3 regions of the Paenibacillus sp. FSL R7-0273 genome follow, and region 3 is predicted to be linked to each of the others. Evidence: predicted binding sites of a transcription regulator. Region 3 holds the regulator's gene; each other region holds the start of a gene.
What was found. The regulator Rex, encoded in region 3, represses fermentation and respiration genes when NADH is low (regulators of the CRP and FNR family bind a similar motif). The targets are predictions, from matches to a motif close to TTGTGAAATATTTCACAA.
Positions count from the first base shown of each region.

Region 1 (3,280 bases), 150 kb from region 3:
GAACACATGAATCCCCGATACCTAGGTTGATAAGGTAGTCGGGGATTTATGCGTTTAGCTGCAGTTTATATTTAGTGAAGCTTACATATACGACTTAGAGCAGCGGTGCAATGGATTCCCTGAACATATCTACAGGCGGCTTCTGCTTACCGCGATGATCCTGCGTTAAGACTACAACAGTCTCAAGCTCAGGTATTACATATACAAACTGGCCTCCGTATCCCCGGGCGTAATAATAGCGGAATGCCGCATCCGGGGATTCCTGATGGAGACGCGCATAGCTGTCTGTCCACCAATGCCAGGCATAGCCGCCGCGGCGCGGACTATCCGCCTGAATGACGGTTTGCGTAGAACGGCTAAGCAGCCCGGGAGTAATCAGCTGCCGCTGCTCCCATTCTCCCTGCTGCAGAAAGAGCTGGCCGAAGTTCAGCAAATGTGCCGGACGCAGCCGGAGTCCGAACCCCCCGGTATGGATGCCCTGCGGGTCCTGCTCCCATTCATATTGTTCAATGCCCAGCGGGCCGAACAGCTCTTCCTCAGCAAACCGGGCAACCGGCATGCCGGTACCCTGAACCAGAATTGCCGCAAGCAGCTGGGATACCCCGGAATTGTATTCCATATGCTCACCGGGATTATGGGACAGCCTCTGCTCCAGCACAAAATCAATCCAGTTTTCCGAGCGCGTCATGCGTGGAAAGGAGTTCTGGCCGCCAAACTCTGTCCAGTTAAAGCCTGCCGTCATGCTGAGCAGCTGCTCCAGCGTAATTTCAGCCTTGCGCGGATCACGGTCCTGGCGAATCCGGGGATAAAATTCAGCCAGCAATGTATTTGGATCCGGCAGCAGACCTTTTTCCATCGCAATGCAGAACAGCGCCGACAGAACACTTTTGGTACAGGAGTTGATTTTGGCGAGTTCACCGGCTGTGCTGGTTTCTCTATAATGCTCAAAGGCCAGACGGCCTTGACGGTTAATCAGGCAGCTGCGTAATGGATAGGGGGCGACCGCTGCGGTCAGTTGGGATGGTTCCATGGATAAGTTCCTTTCTTAGGCCGGGAATAACATTATGTCTAATATTATGTACTACATATCTGTTCCAGTGTACCAGCCTTAGTGCAGAAAAGCGAAATTCCGGGATGCTGTTAGGGCTTGCTGCTGAACAAATCGGTTGCAGATTGCAGTTCCAGCCGTAATAGACACAAATTTGTGAAAAAGTTCACGTGATAATTTTCAAATTTTAATATATAATATGGTTATTAAAGAGAAATCAAACTAAATAAAAATTGGGGGATTTGAGATGAAATTTGTAAAAACGTTGCTGGTTGCCGGTGTTGCTGCTGCATTACTGTCGGGTTGCGGTTCGAATAATGACAATGCCGGAAATGAAGCGGCTGCCACTGCAACTGCTGCTGCACAGACTGATGCCGTATCCACTGCTTCCATCGTGAAAGAACAGGATCCATTCCTGAAAGCTGTCAGTGCAGAAGGTAACTGGATCGTTGCAATCCTGAATGACCTTACTGTAGATCAGGATGTTGTAGTAGCTGGTGAGTTCCATGATAAAGGCGCTGCCGAGAATGCACTCTACCGTAAGCTTGCCCTGTATGCACAGGATGCTGATCATAATGTAACGGCTACTTACACACTGACTGCACCGAAAGTAACTGTACAAAGCGAGAACTTCAGAGTTCAAGGCGGTACAATCAAAGGTGACGTATATGTAGAAGCTAACGGCTTCAACCTGTACAAGGATGCTACCATTGACGGTAACCTGTACTTCGCAAGTGCTGACGTACAAGCAACTGCAGTGATGGAAGGCAAAGTGACTGGAACAACTGAAGTTAAGTAATACCGTTACACTGCGGATGATCGGATAGATACAGCCTGTAGACTTAATCTCTGATGAGGAGGTGGGTTTGCAGGCTTTCTTTATGTTTACATAGAAATATATGGAAGTTGTTTGTTGCGCGCTGAGAGAAGGAGGAGCTGATATGAAAAAGTGGACTCCGCTGCTGGTATTCTGTCTGCTTGCCATTGGGATTATGAGCTACAGCAAGCTGAAAGTAAGCGAGATAGCCAGTATCCGGCTGGAGTGTGCGGATTTTTGTGAGGACGGTCAGATACCCGCGGGGCTTTTTGCTGACAAGACCTTTACAGAGCCGAAGGAAATCAAGGTGTTCGTAACGGCTATCAATAAGGCGAAACGGATGAAAGGAGAATTGGATTACGGTGTGATGTTCAGAATGTATGCAGCTTATAAAAACGGCGGAGAAAAGGTCTACACCCTAAACATTGCTGATTCAAAAAAGGAAGGGATACGGGGTCTGCTGGTAGACTCTAAAGATAGCGGAAAAGGCTACTCGATTCCTTCTAAAAATCATGAGGAGCTGCGGAAGCTTATTTATGGGGAGACTACAGAAATGTTACATTGAGCAAGCTTACAGGAGAAAAGGGGCTGCGGCGGCGTTGCTTAATCTGCTGGAAAAAGAGTTAAGCCGCCGCAGCGTGGTTAGCGTGAGGATTCTGACAGGCCGTAATAATCATCTAGCTCTGCGAACCTATGAAAAGAACGGTTATTTGAGAGACAATGAAGCTGTATTTACCAAGAAGCTACGGTGATCCGAGCCTCAATGGACAGCTTCGGCGACCGGTTCCTTAAATTGCAGCCGGTACAGCTCCGCATATACTCCGTTGCTGGACAGCAGACTGTCATGTGTGCCTTCCTCGGCAACAACACCCTTATCCAGCACGATGATTCTGGTGGCGTTGCGTACAGTGGACAGCCGGTGGGCGATGACCAGCGTGGTCCGGTTCTGCATCAGCCGGTCAAGGGACTGCTGGACAAGCTGCTCCGACTCATTATCCAGGGCCGAGGTGGCTTCATCCAGCAGCAGAAGCGGTGCATTCCGCAGAAAAGCCCGGGCAATGGCGATACGCTGGCGCTGTCCTCCCGATAAGCCTGTTCCGTGTTCACCGATCAGGGTGTCATAGCCTGCGGGCAGCTTCTGAATAAAGTCATCTGCTCCTGCAAGTCTGGCCGCTTCCCGGATCTCTTCATCACTGGCCGTATCGCTGCTGAACGCAATATTGTCCTTAATTGATCCGGAGAACAGGTAAGGGGACTGCGGCACATAAGTGATCATGCTGCGCAGTTCCGCAAGCCCGCCGGCTGCAGACTGGCCGTAAACGGAAATATGTCCGGCATCGGGCCTGAGCAACCCGCAGCACATCCGCATAAGGGTTGTTTTGCCGGAGCCGCTTGGACCGACCAGCGCAACCGTC
Region 1 is NZ_CP009283.1:4,580,404-4,583,683, reverse strand. It holds gene R70723_RS19690 (serine hydrolase domain-containing protein) at 95-1,030, opposite strand; gene R70723_RS19685 (polymer-forming cytoskeletal protein) at 1,296-1,847, shown strand; gene R70723_RS19680 (YhfM domain-containing protein) at 1,990-2,430, shown strand; gene R70723_RS34410 (GNAT family N-acetyltransferase) at 2,378-2,617, shown strand; gene R70723_RS19670 (ABC transporter ATP-binding protein) at 2,626-3,280, opposite strand, start outside.
Region 1: a site for Rex is predicted at 1,203-1,220, ahead of R70723_RS19685 (polymer-forming cytoskeletal protein). Genes of this name have one in related genera too.

Region 2 (3,280 bases), 1.8 Mb from region 3:
CCTATACCTGTTCCGCCGCCCGTAACCAGGATTACTTTATCCTGCAGCTCCATCAATAATCATCTCCGTTTTAGATTTACAGGTTCATTATACTTTTGTGCGGAGGTGCGGTATAATTCGGAAAAGTGAATCGGGTATCATTTGAAATGATATCAGCGGAGGTTTTAGGTTGTGGAGAGTCAGGATTTAAGGATTTTCAAACAGGTTGCAGAGCTGCAGTCAGTCTCAAAAGCTGCGGAGAAGCTGGGGTATGTCCAGTCCAATATCAGCCAAAGGATAAAAGGTCTGGAGGAGGAGCTCGGCGTCCGGTTATTTTTGCGCAACAACAGAGGTGTGACACTGACTAAAGAGGGAAGTGAATTGCTTGGTTACGCCAATCAAATTTTGCTTTTAATGGAGGAAGCCCGGTCTTCTGTAAATCCCGTAAAGTGGAAAAAATCGCTGGCTATCGGCGCTCCCCAGACTGTTGCCGCTATCCGTATTCCCCGGTTGCTGTCTTCATTTCTGCAGAACCATAATATTGATATCAAGCTCAGAACGAATAGTGCGGAACGGCTGCAGGAAATGCTCTCTTACGGGGAGCTGGACGGGATTTTTGTAAACGGGCCTTACAATAACGTGTTGTTTGAGTCTGTGTATACCTATGATGAGCGCCTCGTAATCCTTTCTCCTAAGCAGAATCCCGGGAAGCCGCTGCACATGCAGACTTTAATCGTTAACAGTGACCCGGAATGTGTGTACAGAAGGAAATTGCTCGGTTTGTTCAGTCAAAAAGAGCAGCCGGACCGGTCAGTGCTGGAATTCGATTCGCTTGAGTCCATTCTCCAGGCAGTCAATGAAGGGCTTGGGATCAGTATCCTTCCCGCAGAAGTTGCCGATAGCCGAAAGGAGCTGCATTCTGTCCGTTTTGAGGAGCTGCCTGATAAAATGACAATCCGTTTTGTAATCAGACGCCGTAAACAGCAGCCGCCGGCTTTACATAGATTCATCCGTTTTTTGGAGCTGGCCCACCTTGAAGCCTGATAGCTGCCGGGCGGATTATATGACAAAAAAAGCCTTCCGCCAAATGCTGACGGAGGGCTTTTATGCGCATTCAGATAAATTCCACGAATTCGTTCACCGGCTTGCGGTAGCCGCGCGGTCTGATCTTATGCTTGTTGTCTTGGCCAATTGTGATCATCAGGACCGGAATCAGGTTGTCAGGCACCTTGAGAGTCGCATTAACCGCCGCGGGATCAAAACCGATCATCGGGCACGTATCCCAGCCTTTATCCTTGGCAATCAGCATGAACTGCATGGCTGACAGGGAGGCGTTGCGGATAGCTTCATCGCGCTGGAAGGCCTCGTTGCCGGCATAGGCATCGTTAATGGACTGGATGGTATCGTCATATTCCTCCTGGCTCATCGCACCAAGCAGCTTAAGGCCGCTGTAAATCTCCGGTGCCTGCAGATAAGCATTTTTGTCTCCGTATACAAGGATGACGGCTGAGGCGGTATGTACCTTGTATTGGTTGTAGGCGTCCTTGCGCAGCTGTTCCTTGACAGCCGGATCGGTAACCACCTTGTAGTGGGCGTGCTGCAGATTGTTGCTGGATGGGGCGAGACGGGCCAGCGAGAACATTTCCTCCAGCTCTGCCTTCGAAATAGCAACACCTTCAACGAAATTCATGGCGGATCTGCGGGCTTGGACTAATTCTGAAAAGGTACTCATGATTATGCCTCCGTTAGCTTATGTATTGGTTAATAAAAATCAATAACTGATGTTTTATAATGTACTTACAATTGGTTACTTGCTTAAGATAACACGGCTACTGTGGATCGTCAATGATATTAAACATGAATTTATAAAAAAATTTATTAAAAAGAAGTAAATTCGAGAAAAAGACATTAAAGAAGTGATTATTATCACAAAACAAAGCTAAATGGGTAAAACTTTGTGACATATTTAACAAGAACGGTGGTATAATAGGCACACTGACTTTGTGAGTTAGAAATTTTTAAGCAGGTATGTCAATGTGAAGGAGAGGCTAATATGTCAGAAACAACTACGCAAACCCTGCCTGAACAGGAAGAAAAAGCGGCCGCAGCAAAGGTATCCAAGGAGGACCTGCTGGAGCAGCTGCTAAAGCCGGAGGTTCAGGAGTCACTCGTACTGCTGGTAGAGGAGCTGCCTAAGCTCACCCAGCTGGCCGGAGTATTAACGAAATCCTTTGATTTTGTCCAGGCGGTTGCAACGGATGATGTGCTTAAGAATGACACTGTGGGAGCGATCAAGGAAATTGCCGAGCCTGTTGTAGGGTCGGTTAAGAACATGGCCGCTAATGTTATCGAAGCTAAGGACCGCGCCGAGGCCAGTACGGAGAATATCAGCCTGTTCGGCATGATGAAGATGCTCAAGGATCCTCAGGTGCAGAAAATGCTCCGCTTCGTGAACGCCTATCTGCAGGTCAGCGGCGAACGCAGCCCGCAGAAATAACTGTAGCTTATTAATAAGAAACGTATACACACGTATGGACGGAGGAATAAGAATGTCAAAACATATCGTAATTCTAGGTGCAGGATACGGCGGCTTGCTGAGCGCGCTGACTGTGCGTAAATATATGGGCAAGGCTGAAGCAAAAGTTACTGTAGTGAACCAGTACCCGACTCACCAGATTATTACAGAGCTTCACCGTCTGGCTGCCGGAAGCATCTCGGAAAAGGCAATCGCCATGCCGCTGGCAAAGCTGTTTGCCGGTAAAGATATCGACCTGAAGATTGCCAAGGTGAAATCCTTCTCCGTGGACAGCAAGCAGATCAGCCTGTCTGACGGATCAACCCTATCGTATGACGCACTTGTTGTCGGTCTTGGCAGCACCACGGCTTACTTCGGTATTCCGGGTCTTGAGCAATACAGCATGGTGCTGAAGTCGGCTGAGGATGCCAAAAACATCCACGCCCACATCGAAGGCAAAATCGCAGAATACGCAAAAAGTAAAAACTCTGCGGATGCAACTATCCTGATCGGCGGCGGCGGACTTACCGGCGTGGAGCTGGTTGGTGAAATTGCCGATGTTCTGCCTAAGCTGACCAAGCGTTATGGCGTAGACCAGAAGGAAATTAAGCTGCTGCTTGTTGAAGCAGGGCCTAAGATTCTGCCTGTACTGCCGGATCACCTGATCCAGCGTGCTACCGCAAGCCTTGAAGCACGCGGTGTACAGTTCCTGACCGGACTGCCTGTAACGAATGTTGAGGGCAACACGATTGATCTTAAGGATGGTCAAAAAATCGTTGCCAACAC
Region 2 is NZ_CP009283.1:2,960,347-2,963,626, forward strand. It holds gene R70723_RS12570 (SDR family NAD(P)-dependent oxidoreductase) at 1-53, opposite strand, end outside; gene R70723_RS12575 (LysR family transcriptional regulator) at 172-1,023, shown strand; gene R70723_RS12580 (nitroreductase family protein) at 1,094-1,711, opposite strand; gene R70723_RS12585 (DUF1641 domain-containing protein) at 2,033-2,476, shown strand; gene R70723_RS12590 (NAD(P)/FAD-dependent oxidoreductase) at 2,529-3,280, shown strand, end outside.
Region 2: a site for Rex is predicted at 1,935-1,952, ahead of R70723_RS12585 (DUF1641 domain-containing protein). Genes of this name have one in related genera too.

Region 3 (3,280 bases):
ATCGAGGCCGCCCCGTATTCTGTCGCCATCAGCAGCGCTTCCGGTGCAGGAACAGCCGTCGGATCACCGCTGACCCCTTTATGGATCAGTGCCGCCAGCCGCATCTCCTCAAACATATCCAGATTGTTGTTGCTGGCTGCCCCGTCGGTGCCGAGCGAGACCTTGACTCCTGCCTTCAGCAGCTCAGGCACACGGGCAACTCCGCTCGCCAGCTTCAGGTTACTGCCCGGATTATGAGATACTCCGACATTGTATTTGGCCAGAATTTCAATTTCTTCATCATTCAGATGGACGCCGTGGGCAATCAGGGAAGGGCGGGTGAACATACCCAGCTTTTCCAGATGCGCAACCGGACGAAGACCGTAATCTGCTACATTCTGTTCCACTTCATGACGTGTCTCGGACATATGGGTATGCATCGGCAGATCCAGATCATGGGCTGCCTGTACAAACTTCATGAAGAAGTCCGGCGGACAGGTGTATGGAGCATGCGGCGAGAGCATGGCTGTAATTCTGCCGTCCGCTTTGCCGTGCCAGTTACGCGCAAACTCCACAGCTTCCGCGAGCTTCTGGTTCTGCACATCCTCAGGGCACAGGCCGATGGCGCCGCGCATAAGTACTCCGCGGATACCAGACTGCTCTGTAACCTCTGCCACCCGGTCCATGTGATCATACATGTCCAGGAAGGTTGTAGTTCCGCCCTTCAGCATTTCAAGCACAGACAAGGCGGTTCCCCAGTACACATCATCGCCAGTAAACTTCGCTTCCATCGGCCACATCTTTTCCTGCAGCCAGCTCTGAAGCACCATATCGTCACCATATCCGCGCAGCAGCGACATCGCCGCATGGCCATGGGTGTTGACCAGTCCCGGCATGAACAGCAGACGGCTGCCATCGACCGTCAGGACGCCTTCTCCGGCCGCAGGCTTATCTTCCCCTATGTAAGTGATCAGATCGTCCTCTATCATCATATAACCGCTCAGCACAGGCTGAATGGAGCCGGGTACCAGAAACCGCCCGCCCTCGATTATCGTTTTATTGCTGTTCATCTTTAACTTCTTCCTTTCCGTCATGCAAATAATAGGCAAGGCTCTGCAGATCCGTTGTAAAGTCAGCCGCATGAATGCGGATGGACGACGGTGTCTTCAGAATAACCGGCGCAAAATTAAGAATGGCCTCAATGCCCGATTCCACCAGAATATCAGCAACATTTTGCGCTTCGCTGTCCGGTACGGTTATGATGCCGATCCGGATTCCCTGCTCACGGATGGTCCGTCCAAGCTCCTCCATCGGCTGAACCGTCAGGGAGTTGATCTTCTGGCCCACCTTGGGTGCATAGGAGTCGAATACTGCAGTAATTTTCATTGTATCCTTAAGGTAAGCATTGTAATTCGAAAGGGCATGGCCCAGGTTACCGGCCCCGACCAGAGCTACGTTGATCTGCTGGTCCAGCTTGAGGATGTGACGGATTTTTTCGATCAGATAGGATACATCATAGCCGATGCCCTTCCGGCCAAAATCTCCAAAATAAGCGAGATCCTTACGGATCTGCGCCGGATTAAGATCCAGCTTCTGTCCCAGCTCCTGGGAAGAAACGGTTGCAATTTCGCGCTTCTGGAGATCATTCAGGAAACGCAGGTACACAGGGAGCCTGCGGACGACAGCCTCCGATATTTTGTCCGATTTCATGTCTTCTCCTCCTAAATTTTAGTATAACTCTGCTGTGTATGAAATCCGCAACCATCTCCCTCATCTATTCACAGGAGGCGGTTGCGGCACTAGACAAATATTAGATAATGACGTAAAAAGGTTATGAAATACCGCCTTCCAGCCATTCCTCGATTCTCGGAACCATCTGGTCGGTCAGCATATGCTCCATCTTGGGACCCGGCAGCGAATACAGGAAATACTTCCCGTAATAAGACTCTATTACCCTGGTATCATATACAATGACAATTCCCCGATCCTGGGCGGTGCGAACCAGCCTGCCAAAGCCCTGCTTGAAGCGGATAACCGCCTGCGGCACTGACAGCTTCATGAACGGATTCTTCTTCTGGGCCTGAAGCAGCTCCGACTTCGCTTCTGCAAGCGGATGGTTCGGCGGCTGGAACGGCAGCCTGACTATCGCCAGGCAGGTCAGCGCATCTCCGGGAATATCCACACCCTCCCAGAAGCTGCTCGTGCCAAGCAGAACAGCTGCAGGGCTGTCCTGGAAGCGGCGGATCAGCTTGCTGCGGCTGCCCCCCTCCACTCCTTGTCCCAGCACTGCGATGTCTTCAGTAGCCAGCGCTTCCTTGAGCGGGTCGTAGACCTGCCTCAGCATTTTGTAGGAGGTGAACAGCACCAGCATGCGCCCTTTGGTTGCCACTGCAGCCTCAGCAAGCGAGTGCACAAGCCGGTCAACAAACCTGGCATCGCCTACACTGCCCTTCACACTAGGAAAATCCCGAGGTATTACAAGCAGCGCCTGCTCGCGGTAATTAAACGGTGAAGGCAGCAGTGCGGTCATCAGCCTGTCCTGCTCTACAGCCTCTCCCAGGCCGAGATTATCTATCATGAACTGGAAGGATTTATCTACAGACAGGGTGGCCGAGGTCAGCGTTATACTCTTCTTCTTATCGAAGAACAGCTCTTTGAGCTGGGTGCTGACATCCACCGGAACAGCATACAGCTGCAGGGATTTACCGCGGTAGTTGCTACTGCCCTCCATCCAGTACACAATATTCTCGTCATTCAGGCCCATGAAGAAGCGGATCTGCTCACGTATGGAGGCCAGGTCCTTAAACAGTCCGCCGATGTCAGTCACCAGACTGTCCGAGGAGGACTGGCTGTCCGTATCGCGCATTTCGCTGAGCATCTTGTCGCCTCTGCGGATAATATCACTAAGGCTGAGATTCAGGGTGTTCTCCAGGGCCGCCAGCTCTTCCCAGTCCCTTGGCTTCTTGCCGGGATGCAGCCGCGACACCAGCTGTCCGGCTTCACCGGCAGCCGCATCGCTGCGGTCAGGCAGCAGTCCGAACAGCTTATCGCTGAGCACATCCCATGTCTCCTTAACGGTCAGCAGATCAGGATAGATCCGGTCAATGACACCGCTCCATTCAGAGGCCTGTTCGCTTCCTGAAGACTGCAGGGTCTGGCGCAGCGCCGGCAGCTGTCCGTTCCGGCTGTCCTTATACAGCCGTGTCAGGGTATGGGCTACCGTGAAATACTTCATCTGCATACCCAGATGCTTGCCCGCCACGTCCTCCAGATGATGGGCCTCATCTATGACAAGATGCTC
Region 3 is NZ_CP009283.1:4,734,791-4,738,070, forward strand. It holds gene R70723_RS20350 (amidohydrolase) at 1-1,049, opposite strand, end outside; gene R70723_RS20355 (redox-sensing transcriptional repressor Rex) at 1,036-1,689, opposite strand; gene dinG (ATP-dependent DNA helicase DinG) at 1,811-3,280, opposite strand, start outside.